DNA from 2 places in the Kribbella sancticallisti genome. Region 2 is predicted to be linked to the other one. Evidence: riboswitches for the same ligand, from Rfam matches in the RefSeq annotation. Region 2 holds a riboswitch; the other holds the start of a gene.
The links. A riboswitch is a leader RNA that binds a small molecule or an ion and turns the genes downstream of it on or off. The one in region 2 is predicted to bind S-adenosylmethionine.

Region 1 (3,399 bases), on a different contig from region 2:
GGAACCCTCGACCGAGACCGAGGACGCGCCCTGGGTGTAGGGCCGCAGGATGGTCGGTACCCGAACGCTGACGCTCACTGCAGTCCTGCCTTCACGAAGGCGTCGTACGACGCTGGGATGGTCACCTTGGGGCCGACCCGGTCGGCCACGGCGTCGAGCGTCTTGAGCCCGTCGCCGGAGTTGATGATCACCGTCTCGGCGTCGGGATCGATCTGGCCGGTCGCGATCAGCTTCTTCAGCGTCGCGATGGTCACCCCGCCCGCGGTCTCGGTGAAGATGCCCTCGGTCCGGGCGAGCAACTGGATGCCTTCGATGACCTCTTCGTCGCTGACGTCCTCGATCACCCCGCCGGTACGCCGGGCCACGTCCAGCACGTATGGGCCGTCTGCCGGGTTGCCGATCGCCAGGGACTTCGCGATGGTGTCGGGCTTGACCGGCTTGACCACGTCGTGGCCGTCGCGGAACGCCTGCGCGACCGGGGAGCACCCGGTCGCCTGCGCGCCGTAGATCTTGTAATCGGTCGCGTCGACCAGGCCCAGCTTGCCGAGCTCGGTGAAGCCCTTGTCGATCTTGGTCAGCTGCGAGCCGGAGGCGACCGGGATGACGACCTGCTGCGGGATCCGCCAGCCGAGCTGCTCGGCGATCTCGAAGGCGAGCGTCTTCGAGCCCTCGGAGTAGTACGGGCGGACGTTGACGTTGACGAACGCCCAGCCGTCCTCCTCGCCCGCGATCTCGGAGGCGAGCTTGTTCACGTCGTCGTAGTTGCCGTCGACGGCGACCAGGGTGCCGCCGTACACGGCGGTGGTGATGATCTTGGGGCGCTCGAGGTCCTTCGGGATGAAGACGACCGAGCGGATACCGGCCCGGGCTGCCGCCGCGGCGACGGCGTTGGCCAGGTTGCCGGTGGAGGGGCAGGCGAAGACCTTCATGCCGAGCTCGCGGGTGGCGCTCAGGGCGGACGCGACCACGCGGTCCTTGAAGGAGTGGGTCGGGTTGCCCGAGTCGTCCTTCACCCAGAGCTTGCGCAGGCCGAGCTCGCGGGCCAGGTTGCCGGCGTCGATCAGCCGGGTGTAGCCGGGTTCGGTGTTGGGGAAGCTCGCCACGTCGGTGGGCACCGGCAGCAGCGGCTGGTAGCGCCAGATGTTCTTGGGTCCGGCTTCGATCTGCTCTCGCGTGATGGTCGGGAACTCGTACCCGACCTCCAGCGGACCGAAGCACTCCATACAGGCGTAGAACGGGCCGAGTTCCGTCTTCGCGCCACAGGCGCGACAGCTCAGGTGCGTTCCGTTGCCGAAGGCACCTTCACGGATGGTGTGGGTGGCGGACGCGGTGCTCAGGCTCATGGCGGAGTTTCCCTCCTCATCTTCCCCGGACCGGATCTCGGCGCGGGACGGATTTGGCACCGTTCCGCCGCGAGCGCCTCGGATCGAGGCGTCAACGGGGAGGGTTGCCGGGACTTCAACGGGCCGTTTCCCTCAGTCCCTCTGGATGAGCACTGCCGAGATTACCCAATCGGGTCCATATTGTGTCTTCCGTTCCCAACATCCGAGACAGCCGATCTCACCTGGGCGGCCTCACCGACTCAGCCCGCCCGGCGTTCCCGGAAGGTCCGCCGGTACGCCGACGGCGACGTCCGCAGCGCCCTGCCGAAGTGGTGCCGCATCGTCACCGGGGTGGCGAACCCCGCCGCCAGCGCGATCTCCTCGACCGGCGCGTCCCCCGTCTCCAGCATCGTCAGCGCCGCCTGCACCCGCTGCGCGATCAGCCATTTGGCGGGCGTCGTCCCGGTCGCGCGGCTGAAGTGCCGCAGGTACGTCCGCGGCGACAACCCCGCCTCCCGAGCCAGATCCGGTACGCCGATCGGCTCGGCCAAGTGCTCCAGCGCCCAGCCGAGACTCCGGGCAACGGGCGCGTCGTCCGGCTCGGGCGGAATCGGAGACTCGATGTACTGCGCCTGGCCACCCGCCCGGTACGGCTGGATCACCAGTCGCCGGGCGACCGCGTTCGCCACGGCCGCGCCGAAGTCCTTGCGGACCAGGTGCATCGCCAGATCCAGCCCGGCGGCGCATCCCGCACTGGTGAGCACGTCGCCCTCGTCGGTGTACAGCGGCTCCGGGTCCACCTGGACGGCGGGATAACGCTCGCGCAGGAGGTCGGCGTACCGCCAATGTGTGGTGGCGCGGCGACCGTCGAGCAGGCCGGCTGCCCCGAGTGCGAAGGCTCCCGAGCAGATCGACACGATCCTGGCGCCGCGGCGGTGCGCTTGCCGCAGGGCCGCGATCAGTTCGGGCGAGGTCGTGCCGCGGGGATCGGCGACGCTCGGGATGACCACAGTGTCCGCGGCGGCGAACTCGTCGAGCCCGTGCGGACTGCTGAGCGTGGCACCGCCGAGCACCCGGATCGACTCGGGCGTCTCCGTGCAGACCTTCAACTCGTACCAGGGCTGGTCGATATCGGGCCAGGCGAAGCCGAACACCTCGATCACGATGCCGGCCTCGAACGCCGTCATCCCGTCGTACGCCAGTACGGACACTGTCCTCAGAGGCATGTCGAAATCTTAGCGATAGTCGTCATCCACGCCACTTCTGCGCGAGCGCGCAGGCTCGGACGATGGAGGCATGTTCGAGAAGCTGAAGGAGTTCGCCGCAGGAATCCACGCCGCCGGAGCAGTCCGGCACGGCGTCGAGCCACCCGCCGGAGCGCTCAGGAAGACCGGTCCCGGCGGATATCGAGCATCCGCATCAGCGGAGTCGCCGCGACGCCGTGAACGACCACGCTCAGTACGACGGTGAAGCCGACGGTCGCCCACAGCCAGGGCAGGTCCGTACTGAAGTCCGCCCCGGCATAAGCCAGGTAATAGACCGATCCCACACCCCGTACTCCGAACGCGGCCGTCACCCACCGCTCGGATCTCCGCATCGGCGTCCGCAGCAGCGCGAGCCACGCGACCAACGGCCGAACCACCACGACCAGCAGTACTCCGATCGCCGCGCCGGCCAGGGTCAGCGGCTTGAGCAGGCCACCGGTGATCGCGACGCCGAGCAGCAGCAGGATTCCCCAGGTCAGGATGTGCTCGAGTTGCTCGACGAACCCGTGGAGCTCCTCGTGGAACTCGTGGTCGCGCTCCGCCGCTCGCAGCGACAGGGCCGCGACGAAGACCGCGATGAAGCCGTAGCCGTGGAGCACCTCGGCCAGGCCGTAGACACCCAAGGTCATGGCGAGAGCGAGAACCGGTTCCCGGGAGTCGGCCAGCCGAAGGCTCGGGACCGGCGCGGAGAACGCCATCTTGCCGAGCAGCCAACCTGCTCCGGCGCCCACGGCCACCCCGATCACCGTCTTGCCGATCAGCTCCCAGGCGAACCACTCCAGCGCCCAGTCCCCGACCGCGCCCTTGGTGGC
Region 2 (3,399 bases):
CGAGGACCTGCTCGCCTACTCGCCACTGCACAACCTGCGCGACGGTACGCAGTACCCGGCGACTCTGGTTGTCACCGGGGACCACGACGATCGGGTGGTTCCGCTGCACAGCCACAAGTTCATGGCGACGCTGCAGCACGCCCAATCAGGCGACAGCCCGGTCCTGAGCCGCATCGAGGTCAACACCGGCCACGGCTTCGGCAAGCCGGCCGCCATGATCGCCGCGGAGTGGGCCGACCTGCTGGCGTTCGCGGCTCACCACACTGGCCTGCGGCCGCAGTAGTAGTTGGTAGATCGTCCGAGCCGTGCCTTGGCCTGCGGGCGTTTGCCGCTCACCGTGCAGGAGGTCTACAGCCGGACTTCTCACCAGGCCCTGGGGATTCGCAGCCCTTCACCGAGCGGTGGATCGGGCTCAGGCGGTTGGTGAGTGGGGGAGGTTCACCAGATCCTGGGAGCCTCGAGGTCGCGGGGGTCGCCGACCGGCTGGCAGCCGTGCGCGGACTCCTCGTACTCCGCGGCGAGGCCGGTGGTGGCCAGCGTGCGGATGGCGTTCACGAGGCGGTCGACGTGCTCACGGGTGGTGCCGAGGCCGAGGCTGGCGCGGACCGCCGTACAGTGCTCCGGCGAGTCGGCGAGCAGCCGCCCGACCAGCGGGTGAGCGCAGAACTTGCCGTCCCGGACACCGATCCCGTACTCCGCCGAGAGCGCCGCAGACACCAAGATCGAACTGACGCCCTCGATGGTGAAGCAGACCGTGCCGACCCGGTCCGCGTCGGCGCCGAAGATGTCGTACGTCGTGACACCCGCGATCTGGGCCAGGCCGGTGCGGAGCCGGGCGAGCAGGCTGCGCTCGTGCTGCTCGATCGCCTCGCGGTGCTTCGTGATCGCGGCGCAGGCGGCGGCCAGGGCGATCGCGCCGATGACGTTGGGGGAGCCGCCTTCATGGCGGGCCGGGCCCTCGTTCCAGGTGGTGGTGTCGCGTGTCACCGCTGCGGTCGCGCCTCCGCCGTAGAGGTAGGGGTCGGCCGCGTTCAGCCAGTCGGCCCGGCCGATCAGCGCGCCGGCGCCGTACGGGGCGTAGAGCTTGTGGCCGGACAGGGCGACCCAGTCGACGTCCAGTTGCTCGATGTTCACCTCGCGGTGCGGGGCGAGTTGGGCGACGTCGAGGCAGACCCGGGCGCCGTGGGCCTTGGCGACGGCGGCGATCTCGGCGATCGGGAAGATCTCGCCGGTGACGTTGGAGGCGCCGGTGATGACGACGAGGCGCGGGCCTTCGGGCGCAGTACGGAGGGCGTCGGCGACGGCCGTGACTGCCGCCGGGTGGGAGGTGGGCGCCGGCAGGCGGACGGTTCGCTCGGCCGGCCAGGGGAGGAGGGCCGCGTGGTGCTCGGATTCGAACACGATCACGGTCGCGTCGGCCGGGACCGCGCGGGCCAGCAGGTTCAGGGCGTCGGTGGTCTGCCGGGTGAAGATCACCTGATCGGTCTCGCGAGCGCCGACGAACGTGTGGACCTCGTTGCGGGCCCGCTCGTACCACTGGGTGGTGATCCGGGAGGCGTACCCGTTGCCGCGATGCACCGACGCGTACGACGGCAGCGCGGCCTCGACGGCAGCGCGTACCGACTCCAGGCACGGCGCGCTGGCTCCGTGGTCGAAGTTCGCGTAGTCCGTCACTCGGCCGTCGGCCAGCGGTACGAGCAGGTCGCTCGCGACAGTGGCGGGAATGTTGCCCGTGGTCAGGCTGGTTCTGGACGGCCTGGCAGGGGTCGCGCTGGCAGGCTCGAGGATGGAGAGGATCGACATGGTTCTGCTCCCGGGTGGTCCGCACTTGCCGATTCGGGGTATCCGAACGGCCGGGTCCTCACCCGGGGCACCCCACCGCGGAGGAGGGTTGCCGGCCAGCAAGCCGGGGCTTCGCGCTGGCACTCATGACCTGCCGAAGACGGTAACCAACGAGGTGGTCATGGCGCCAGCAGCTATCTCACTTCGTGGGATTGTGCGCCGTATCGTGAGATCGGGTGCAGGGAAACAATTGCCGTGGGCAATTTCGGGTGGCTGGGAGAGGATGCTCCGATGACCTGGATCGCCCCCGAGATCGAGCGCCCGAGCGGCTCGCTGATCGCTCCCGAGCAGGAACTCCTGGCCGGCTACCTGAACTTCTACCGGACGACGCTGCTGGTGAAGTGCGCCGGCCTGACCGCCGAGCAGTTGGCCGAGCGCCCGTCCCCGCCGTCGAATCTGTCCCTGCTCGGGCTGATCCGCCACCTCACGAAGGTCGAGCGGATCTGGTTCCGCATCCACTTCGCCACCGACCCGGCCGAGCCGCTCTTCGCGCCTGCGTTGGGCAAGGACGCGGACTTCGAGCTGATCGACGCCGGCCGCGCGCAAGCGGAGTACGAGGGTCTGATTGCGGAGTGGGGTCTCTCCGACCAGGCCGCCGCCGGCCACTCCCTCGACGAGCGCTTCACCTTCAAGGGCCAGGAGTCCACGCTCCGGATGATCTACATCCACCTGATCGGCGAGTACGCCCGCCACTGCGGCCACGCCGACCTCCTCCGCGAACAACTGGACGGCGTCACCGGCGCCTGAAGAAGAACGGCTCCACCACCGAGCCCAGCCCGGCCATCGCCAGCGGCCCACCTTGCGTCGGACCGGCGGCCGGTACCTCACGAAGGTGAACCCGAGCCGGCAGGTCATGAGTGCCAGCGCGAAGCCCCGGCTTGCTGGCCGGCAACCCGTCCGTGGCGATCTGATCCCCGATCACCATCCCCGGACCGGGCAGGTCTGATCCGCAGCGGCTTCATCGCCGCCGACCTCCTGGGGCTCTAACCTGCGGCTGTGCCGTTCCCTCTAGCCCATCCTGCTGCTGTTCTGCCGCTTGTGCGTAGGCCGTTGGTGGCGTCAGCGTTGGTGGCTGGGGCGGTGGCGCCGGATCTGCTGTACGTCGGGCCGCTCTACCGATTCGCCACCATGCACATCCACGGGAATCTGACGCTCACGCTGACGCACAAGTTCTCGTCGGCGTTCTGGCTGGATCCGCTGCTCGCGCTGCTGGCTCTCCTCGTCTTCCACCTCGTACTACGCCGTCCACTGGTCGCGCTGGCCCCGGCAGCCCTCGCCGCTCGACTGCCGTTGCCTCCCCGCGGGTTCTCGCCGGTGCGGGTGTTCTGGATCGTGGTGTCCGTGGTCATCGGCGGCTTCACCCACGTCCTGTGGGACTCGTTCACGCACTACGACGGGTACTTCGTCCGCCACAACTGGGACTTCTTCACCGCGAACATCACCTCGTACTGGGACGTCAACCGCGTGCTGCAGTACCTCAGCAGCATCGGCGGGATCCTGGCCATCGCGGTCTGGCTCTACTTCTGGTGGCGTCGGACAAACCCCGGCCAGATCGAG

Region 1: another riboswitch for S-adenosylmethionine. It lies ahead of thrC (threonine synthase); the one in region 2 lies ahead of ABD255_RS37660 (aminotransferase class V-fold PLP-dependent enzyme).

Annotation. Positions count from the first base shown of each region.
Region 1 covers NZ_BAAAOS010000007.1:350,551-353,949, forward strand. The annotation lists gene ABD255_RS04805 (ubiquitin-like small modifier protein 1) at 1-78, opposite strand, end outside; gene thrC (threonine synthase) at 75-1,343, opposite strand; SAM riboswitch class I at 1,357-1,495, opposite strand; gene ABD255_RS04815 (GlxA family transcriptional regulator) at 1,583-2,548, opposite strand; gene ABD255_RS04820 (cation:proton antiporter) at 2,704-3,399, opposite strand, start outside.
Region 2 covers NZ_BAAAOS010000058.1:119,392-122,790, forward strand. The annotation lists gene ABD255_RS37655 (prolyl oligopeptidase family serine peptidase) at 1-283, shown strand, start outside; gene ABD255_RS37660 (aminotransferase class V-fold PLP-dependent enzyme) at 439-1,803, opposite strand; SAM riboswitch class IV at 1,820-1,934, opposite strand; gene ABD255_RS37665 (DinB family protein) at 2,074-2,589, shown strand; SAM riboswitch class IV at 2,692-2,790, shown strand; gene ABD255_RS37670 (DUF4184 family protein) at 2,839-3,399, shown strand, end outside.